One region of the Paenibacillus sp. FSL H7-0737 genome, then DNA from elsewhere that is predicted to be linked to it. Evidence: predicted binding sites of a transcription regulator. Region 1 holds the regulator's gene; each other region holds the start of a gene.
The links. Region 1 encodes Rex, which represses fermentation and respiration genes when NADH is low (regulators of the CRP and FNR family bind a similar motif). Its sites were predicted from a motif close to TTGTGAAATATTTCACAA; they were not measured.

Region 1 (3,291 bases):
CCGCTCAATGCTGATGTCCGGAAGATCGGCTTTTATAAGGCTACGCATTTTCGCTTCAGAGGTTCCTTTACTTAGTTCTTCAGCATATACTGCGTCGGTTCCTTCAGCAAACTTCCCATCTACAGTAAAACGTACCCAAACCATCAACTCGGTCCCGGCTTCATTCTTCCCTGTTAAGACCCAGTACACCGCATTTTTATCCCACACGGATTTCTGCGCTTTGGTTACCTCTGTCAGACCAGCACTGGTTTTAGCGACATCCTTAGCGATATCTCGCTCGTTCCATTGATCTTTCATAATATAAGCATAGAACTGGATAAGTCCGAACAGAAGGAGCAGAATCAGAACTGACCCCAGGAGGATCCATTTTTTCCTTTTCTTCAAGGTACAGCTCCCTTTCTAGTAATATATCTTTTTTGATTATATAACACACCTGTGTGTTTATCCAAAGTTTCATATCCAATTCAATGATCTAATTATCAGAAACACAAAAGGCTGTAACTTTGCAATCGCAGAAAGTCACAGCCTTTCAGTTATTCGTTATGATCTTAGACTACCGTTTAAGCAGTCCATCAAATGATTCTTGCGCCTTACGACGGATTGCTTCCTCATCTAGCGTTACACATTCTCCATGTTTTACAACCTGTTTACCATTCACCCATACATGCTCAACATCCTTGGCACTGGCAGAGTATACAGCATGAGACAACAGATCTGTGTGTGGTAGCAAATGCGGCTGGTCTATATCAATCGCGATAAAGTCCGCTTTCATGCCAACAGCGAGTCTACCCACATCATTTAAAAAGATAGACTTTGCGCCATACTCTGTAGCTATACGCAGCGCTTCCGGAGCTGGAACAGCCGTCGGATCACCACTTACACCTTTATGGATGAGGGCTGCAAGACGCATCTCTTCAAACATATCCAGGTTATTATTGCTTGCCGCACCATCTGTACCCAGTGATACCTTCACACCAGCCTTTAGAAGATCCGTAACCCGAGCCACTCCACTAGCCAGTTTCAGATTACTTCCTGGGTTATGAGACACGCCTACATCATGACGAGCCAGTATCTCGATCTCTTCATCATTCAAATGAACGCCATGTGCAACAATAGACGGACGTGTGAACATTCCAAGCTTCTCTAAATGCGCTACAGGCCGAAGTCCGTAATCCACCACATTCTGCTCCACTTCGCGTTTGGTCTCGGACATATGGGTATGCATCGGTAAATCCAAATCATGTGCCGCTTGAACAAACTTAACAAAGAAGTCTGGTGGGCAAGTATATGGGGCGTGTGGCGAGATCATCGTCGTAATTCTACCATCAGCCTTACCATGCCAATTTCGTGCAAAAGAAATCGCTTCCGCAAGCTTGTGATTTTGTACTTCCTCTGGGCATAATCCGATTACACCTCTCATCAGTACGGAACGGATGCCTGATAATTCGACTACCTCTGCTACTCGGTCCATATGATCATACATATCCAAGAAGGTTGTAGTACCACCTTTTAGCATTTCCAGTACCGACAAGGAGGTTCCCCAGTATACATCTTCTCCAGTGAATTTCGCTTCCATCGGCCACATCTTCTCTTGAAGCCACACCTGAAGTGCTAAATCATCTCCATAACCACGAAGCAATGACATTGCCGCATGGCCATGTGTGTTTACCAGACCTGGCATAAACAGCAGACGACTGCCATCAACAACTTGCACATCATCTTCCATTAAAGGCTCTTCTTTTCCTATGTAAGTGATCAAATCATCTTCAATAGTCATATATCCATTCAGAACCGGCTCATCCGTTCCCGGAATAAGAAAACGCCCGCCCTTAATAATCGTTTTACTGCTCTTCATTTCCGATTTCTTCCTTTCCGTCTTTCAAATAATAAGCAAGGCTTTGCAAATCCGTTGTAAAATCGGCAGCATGAACCCGGATATTCGATGGTGTTTTTAGAATCACTGGTGCAAAATTCAAAATCGCCTCAATGCCAGACTCAATGAGAATATCTGCTACATTCTGCGCTTCTGAATCAGGCACAGTAATGATCCCAATTCGAATACCTTGCTCACGAACCGTCTGACCAAGCTCCTCCATCGGCTGAACGGTAAGAGAGTTGATTTTCCGCCCTACCTTAGGTGCATAGGAGTCAAATATAGCGGTAATCTTCATAGTATCTTTCAGATAAGCATTGTAATTAGATAATGCATGTCCAAGGTTACCGGCACCTACTAAAGCCACATTCAATTGTTGATCCAGCTTCAGAATATGACGGATTTTTTCAATAAGATAAGTTACGTCATACCCGATACCTTTTCTACCAAAGTCTCCAAAATAAGCTAAATCTTTACGAATTTGAGCAGGATTCAAATCAAGTTTTTGTCCTAGTTCTTGTGAGGAAACGGTTAATATTTCACGTTTCTGGAGATCATTCAAGAAACGCAAGTACACAGGAAGTCTGCGAACAACGGCTTCTGATATTTTATCCGATTTCATAATTTACCTCCTAATTTAAGTGATATTCTGTTCAAATCCTATCGAAATATCTGCACCTCGTCTCAAGGAAGAGCGGTATTCTTATACCGCCCTTCCTTGTAGAGTGATTAATAAGATTGATGACGTTCTTTTCAAGAAACGCCTCCGTCTTCCAACCACTCCGCTATACGAGGAACCATTTGATCCGTAAGCATATGCTCCATTTTCGGGCCAGGCAACGAATAGAGGAAATACTTCCCATAGTGAGATTCGATCACCCTTGTGTCATACACAATAACAATACCCCGATCTTGCGCTGTCCGTACCAGCCTCCCAAATCCTTGCTTGAAGCGAATAACCGCCTGAGGAACAGACAACTTCATGAACGGATTCTTTTTTTGGGCTTGTAATAACTCAGACTTCGCTTCCGCTAGGGGGTGGTTTGGCGGTTGAAATGGGAGCCTCACGATGGCCAAGCATGTTAATGCTTCACCTGGAATATCTACACCCTCCCAAAAGCTGCTTGTTCCTAACAGTACAGAAGCTGCACTGTCCTGAAAACGGCGGATCAGCTTGCTACGGCTGCCCCCCTCCACGCCTTGACCTAACACCGTGATCTCTTGTGAGGCTAGAGCCTCTTTCAGAGGATCGTAAACCTGGCGTAGCATCTTGTAAGAAGTAAACAGGACAAGCATCCGCCCACGTGTTGTAATAGCTGCTTCTGCTAGTGACTGTACGAGTGTATCGACAAATCGGGCATCGCCTACACTCCCCTTCACACTTGGGAAATCCCGCGGAATAACTAACAGCGCCTGCT
Region 2 (3,291 bases), 1.7 Mb from region 1:
AAACATACATTGTAACCAATGGCCACATCAGCGCACTACCCGTTGCATTAATAAGACTAGCAATTAAAAATATCTTAACCTCTTTAGGATAATTCTGTAAAAACTTCATAAGTAGTGTACATCCCCTGTAATATATGTGTCATTATTCCATCCAGTATTATCCCAAAACAGGGTTCAGGGCAAGCAGACGCATTGACGTGCTATCGTGATAAAGTCTCAGTATACTTCACCTCTTATTTAGGACTAACTTCTAACGTAGCTGAGAAAAAAGTAGCACCTTTCACGTCCGCAGTCCTCCCTATTTCTACTATCTATTTATATTTTATAGTTGCCGCTGTCTTCCGTAAAGTAGACTAAACAATAATGAAGTGTTTCGTTATTACAAAGTCGGGGTAATAGAGCCTAGAAACACTCCCCCTTTTAAAATTCGCTGTGCATCCGAATTCGTTCCCCCGAGCTCGGATACATCACGGCGGATTTTATTTGTCTATACAGCAAAAAGCACCCCTCGACTATTCTAAGGAGTGCTCTATAAGATAGGTTTAGGCGTGTTTTTTTACACCGCTGCCAGACATGCTGTCTACGGACTGAATAGATGCAGGCTCTTTGCGCAGGTAAGCCATCCAATAAGCTGCCGCAACAAAGATCGCACCGCCCGTCAAGTTGCCTAGCCATACCGGAACAAAATTGTTGAAGTACTCTCCCCATGAAAAATAACCTTCAAAAATAGCTGCCGGAATTAAGAACATGTTGGCTACAACGTGCTGGAAGCCGATAGCTACAAAAGCCATCGTTGGGAACCAGATGCCGAGGATTTTGCCACTGAAGTTATCTGCTCCATAGGAGAGCCATACCGCCAAAGCTACGAGCCAGTTACAACCGATACCGGAAACAAATGCCGGCAAGAAGTCTGCCTCAAGCTTATGGCCTGCCATCTCCACTAATTTTTCCAAATACACACCGTCAGAGGTTAAACCAACCACGTGACCAAAAAAGTAAGCTACAAACAAAGCTCCCGCTAGATTGCTCAGGGTAATCAATACGAGATTCTTAACCACTTCCCAGAAGGATATCTTTTTCGCCATAAAAGCAAGTGGCACAGCCATCATATTGCCTGTCAGCAGTTCTCCTCCTGCAAGCAGTACTAGAATCAATCCGACAGGGAATACAGCTGCCCCAATAAAGTTAGCGATGGATCCCCATTCATGTGGTGCGCCAGCAATGACGCGAATATCCAGTAAAAATCCGAGCGCGATAAACGCTCCTCCCAGAAAGCCCAGAATTAGTACGGTGCTTAAAGGATTGTGCGCCTTTTTTATGCCGTTCTCGACCGTGACTGCGGCAATCTGCTGCGGTTTATTATAAGCCATGATTCCTATCCCCTTCATCTATTTACTTAAAATTTGTTCCTTTACGACCATTGTAGCGTGTCATAAAACACATTAACGTGATAATTATCACTTAATGAAAAACTAAGTGAAACTTTTCACTGACATGTCAAATTTAACGAAGCGCATCCATAATTACATTTGTAAGAACAGGCTCCATATTATTTTAAAGGTAAATAGTACCAGCATCAATCACAAAAAACCGGAGCCATATATGGCTCCGGTTTACCCAACTTTATTGTTCACAGGCAATTAAATTATACGGTTACTGCCTCTTTGCTTGGTACTGATGTCGGTAGCGATTCGAGGCCTACTGTATTCAGGAAGTTCCAAGGCTTGTTGTAATGAGGTTGGAAGAAGAAATCGATAAAGGCAAGCTGATCGATTGTCATTTTATTTTGAATACATACAGATACTGTGTTGATCGATTGCGTCAAATCCGTCTTGGACAAGATTTGCGCTCCGAGAATGCGGCGTGTGGCGCGATCAAATACCACTTTTAATTGCACCTGCTCGAAGGTTGGCATAAATTCTGGACGGTAGTTGTCAATAATCATGGTAGTTTCTACGTCCATTCCTTCAGCCTTAGCCCCTTCTTCAGTAAGACCGGTAGCAGCGATATTATCTTCATAAATCTTAATGCCCGAAGTCCCTTGAGTACCCATATAAGGAATCGTCTCTTTCACTAAGTTACGTGCGACCAAAGTGCCCATCCGTACGGCATTGGTTGCCAGTGGAATATAAGCGTGCTTACCTGTAGGGTTGTAATGAATCGCGCAGCTGTCACCAGCGGCATACACATCTGGGCAACTAGTCTGCATATAATCATTAACCAGAATTGCGCCATTTGGCAGCATATCCACTTGACCTTTTAACAGCTCAGTATTCGGACGGAAGCCGATGCAGAGAATTACAAGATCCGCTTCATGCTCCCCTTCGCTTGTGATAACCTTGGTAACTTTGCCACCTTCACCAGCAAAAGAACTTACCTTCTCATTCAGCGCTAATTTAATACCATGATCCTTAAAGGATTGTTCGATCGGCGCAGTAAACTCTGGGTCCAAATATTTATTCAAAATACGATCTTCGCCATCAATCAGCGTAACTTGCTTTCCGTTCATTTGGAAGGCTTCCACCAACTCAACGCCGATATATCCAGCGCCTACGACTGTGATTTTATTCGCTTGTTTAGCTTTTTCTATAATGGTATTGGAATGATCATAGTTCTTACAAAGCAAGACGCCTTCCAGCTCAATCCCTTCGAGCTTCGGTACAATCGGCCATGATCCCGTAGTCATAATCAGCTTATCGTAGGTATCGTCAAACTCCTGTCCGGTTACCAAATTGCGAACACGCAATGTTTTGGACTTCGTATCCACAACGGTCACTTCATGACGCATGTTGGTCTTTACACCAAGCTCAGCAAGCTTCTCAGGGGAAGAATAGAACAGCCCGTGTGGGTCCTTGACCACTCCACCTACGTATAAAGCAATTCCACAAGATAAGAAAGAAATATTATCATTACGCTCATAAACCGTAATCTCGGCTTCCGGGTGAAGCTTGGCAGTATTTACAATTGCGGCAGTTCCGGCATGGGTACATCCAATGACAGCTACTTTCATTATTTTCTTCCTCCTTCAAATGGACAACCTGGTTATATATTCGAATTGCTTGACTGACCAAATTAGATATCTGATCACCGATAAGTTAATTGTGATTTATTTCACTTTATAAACTGATTATATTGTGATATTTATCACATTACAAGTCTTTTCGCCTATATTCTCAGATTGTTCACAATTTTAAGCATTTTCCGTCACTGCTGCCGATTGCGACCTCGTTAGCTTTGCCATGGGCGTAAGACATTATGTTCTGCCCCCTCAGGATATACTTTCTTATAACG
Region 3 (3,291 bases), 2.6 Mb from region 1:
AGCCCAAGCGGTTCTTTTGTTTTAACCAGAATAACAGTTAAATCTTATTGTGCTTGTACAAACTCAGCAGATTTAACCCCTGCTTGACGGCCGAAAATAATGATTTCTGCTACAGAGTTACCGCCGATCCGGTTTTGACCGTGCAATCCACCTGTAACTTCACCAGCCGCATACAGGCCAGGAATAGCAGCGCCGTCTTTATTTAATACTTCTGTGTTCGTATTGATCTTCACGCCGCCCATGGTGTAATGAATCCCTGGGGCGATCTTAATAGCGTAGTAAGGACCCGCGGACAAATCGTTGTCCATCCCTGTTGTTCTGCCGAATTCAGCATCGTTCTTGTTCTTTACCGCGCTGTTCCAAGTATCAAGTGTCGCTTTTAGCTTATCGGCTGGAACACCGATTTCTTTCGCCAATGCTTCGATGGTATCCGCTTGGATTACGAAGCCCATTTTGTCATATTGTTCAATTGCTTTCACGCGTGATTTGACGCCGGAATCAAAGACAAGCGTTGCCGCTTTTTCAGGAAGTGCATTGATCGCTTCGGTAACTTTATCACGTGTAGTCAATTCGTTTACGAACCGTGTGCCTTCGCTATTTACGAGGATAGAACCTTCGCCGCGTACAGCTTCCCCGATCAGATAAGATTTTTCTTGTTGAACTGTCGGGTGAACCTGGATTTGATCCATATCAACGGTTGTTCCGCCTAGTGCCTCGATCATCTTGATGCCGTCTCCGGTGCTGCCGATCTGGTTAGTCGTAACGTATCCTTCCAGATCAGGTCTGACTTTAGAGATCATATCCATATCGGCACCGAAACCGCCAGTTGTTACAACAACTGCCTTCGCTGTAATGGTTTTTTCATCGGCCTGGTTAAAGAGTACTTTTACTCCGTCAACCTTACCGTCTTTTTGGGTAATTTCCTTCACATCTGCATTCACAAACAATGGAATTTCTTTTTCTTGTACGTTCTTAACCAAACCTTTGACAAGATATTGGCCTACCGCAGAGCCGTCTTCTGGACGATGGGTACGTTTTTCGTTCATACCGCCTGTAATTGTGATATTGTTCAGTCTGATTCCGATCGAATCCAACCAATCGATAGCACTTGCAGAATTGTCCACGAAGAAGCGAAGCATCTCTTTATCGTTCGTGTCATGCCCGCCCTTTAAGGTCTCTTCATAAAACTTATCATTGCTATCTTCAATGCTTTGCTCTTTTTGAAATTTCGTTTGGGAAGCGTTCATTCCTGAGGAGGATTTACTTGTATTCCCACCTGCAACTGGCATTTTTTCTAAAATAACCGGGTTCAAGCCTTTAGCCTTAGCTTCCAGTGCAGCAGACATACCCGCACCACCAGCACCAACAATAACGATATCATAATTATCTTTTAGTTGATCCATTGGTGTGTAGCTAGCCTCTGATGCGCCTGATACGGCTTCAGCTTTATCATTGTTAGCCGTCTCATTGACCTTACTCTTGTTCTCGTTGCCATTACTACTAGCTGTAGTGTTGCTATTACTGTTACCGCAGCCTGCGATCACGAGCATGACAGAGAGAATGAGAATAAGAGCAGCACTTGATGTCTTCTTCATCTTTATAACGCCCCTTTTGTGAATGTTTTCACATTTATGATAACGCAAAGATACTGTTTTGGGAAGTTTTTTATGTAATTAGTTATGGTTACTGTTACATTTTCATGAATATTTTCACTTTAAATTTTCATAAAAATTTTCAATTTCAATTACGAATCTGCTCACAATTAAGAAAGCCACCCTATCCAGGGCGGCTCTCTGACTTATTTTCTAATCAACGTTTTGAAACACAAATTTGGGTAGTATCTACTGTCTGCTCTCTTATGGTATATAAGCTATAACTTCAATTTCTACGAGCCCATCCTTAGGCAGACGTGCTACTTCAACAGCGCTGCGAGCAGGGTATGGCTGAGCAAAAAACCTTCCATAAATCTCATTCACCTTAAGAAAATCATTCATATCCTTTAGGAAAACGGTCGTCTTAATTACCTGGTCCATGCTTGTACCCGCCGCTTCCAGTATAGCTTTGACATTCAGCAACGACCGTTCCGTCTGTTCCTCAACCGTAGCAGGAAAAGCCCCACTAACCGGGTCTAGTCCGAGTTGTCCTGAAGTATATAGGACGTTTCCAAGCTTTACAGCCTGAGAGTAAGGTCCAATTGCACCTGGTGCATCCGTTGTTATTACGATTTCTTTATGATTATTTGTCATTCTAAAAAACTCCTTTATCCAACTTGTTTATTAGTGTTACCGTCATATTCCTTTAGCATTTCTGCCTGTTGCTCTGGCGTTAACTTCGCGATACCGAATCCCGTAAAGCCCCATATTGTCGCAAAGATTATTCCTGTCCAACATAGAACAGCCCAAGGTAAATAGTCTAACGTTGCAACACCCAGCGTTCCCGCCATATAAGCACCTGCAGCTGTCCAAGGCAGAATAGGCTCGGTAATGGCTGCTGAATCCTCGATGGTACGTCCCAGGTTCTTCGGATGCAAGCCCCGACGGATATATGCTTCACGCAGCATTTCGCCTGGCATTAAGATGGACACCTGACCATTACTTGTAACTCCGATCATCGTAAGACCTGTAACAATGGTTGCTACGATCATTGAACCTGTGGAATGGACAAACTTCAAAAGCTTATTAACAATCAGTTCCAAGGACTTCGTCAGAGAGATGGTTCCAGCGAACGTGATTGCACAGAAGCAAATGAGAAGTGTCCCCATCATGGAGTTCATTCCGCCACGATTTAGGAGACGGGGTACATCTTCAATAATGTTGGCAGAATCAAATCCAGCTACGTGAACCATAGAAATATTGAATCCATTAACAACAGAAGAAACGACATCATTCAGCGTAAAGCCCTGGAATAGAAGTGCGTTAGCCATAGCGAACATAGAAGAGATCAGCATGACCGGTATTGTCGGTTTCTTAGTAATTGAACCATACAAGATGATTAATACAGGTACGATAAGCAGCAGATTAAAGTCGTAAATGGTATCCAATGATCCCATAATCGTTCCAACCTTCTCTGGAACAACAGCACCTGCAGCATCTGTGTTTAGGCCTGTGATAATAAAGACAACGCTTGCAACGATAAAAGAAGGAAGTGTGGTATACAATAAATGTCCAATATGTTCATATAGATTGACACCAGTTGCTAACGCGGCAATATTCGTTGTATCTGAAAGCGGTGACAATTTATCGCCAAAATAAGCACCTGCAACAACAGCACCAGCTACTGCTGCTAGGTTTG

Region 2: the regulator Rex is predicted to act here: its motif matches at 1,475-1,492, upstream of H70737_RS27860 (formate/nitrite transporter family protein).
Region 3: the regulator Rex is predicted to act here: its motif matches at 1,612-1,629, upstream of H70737_RS02055 (flavocytochrome c).

Annotation. Positions count from the first base shown of each region.
Region 1 covers NZ_CP009279.1:4,642,642-4,645,932, forward strand. The annotation lists gene H70737_RS20335 (cell wall elongation regulator TseB-like domain-containing protein) at 1-384, opposite strand, end outside; gene H70737_RS20340 (amidohydrolase) at 554-1,855, opposite strand; gene H70737_RS20345 (redox-sensing transcriptional repressor Rex) at 1,842-2,495, opposite strand; gene dinG (ATP-dependent DNA helicase DinG) at 2,627-3,291, opposite strand, start outside.
Region 2 covers NZ_CP009279.1:6,371,813-6,375,103, forward strand. The annotation lists gene H70737_RS27855 (MFS transporter) at 1-109, opposite strand, end outside; gene H70737_RS27860 (formate/nitrite transporter family protein) at 543-1,370, opposite strand; gene H70737_RS27865 (FAD-dependent oxidoreductase) at 1,646-3,010, opposite strand.
Region 3 covers NZ_CP009279.1:455,499-458,789, reverse strand. The annotation lists gene H70737_RS02055 (flavocytochrome c) at 45-1,595, opposite strand; gene H70737_RS02050 (RidA family protein) at 1,857-2,246, opposite strand; gene nhaC (Na+/H+ antiporter NhaC) at 2,261-3,291, opposite strand, start outside.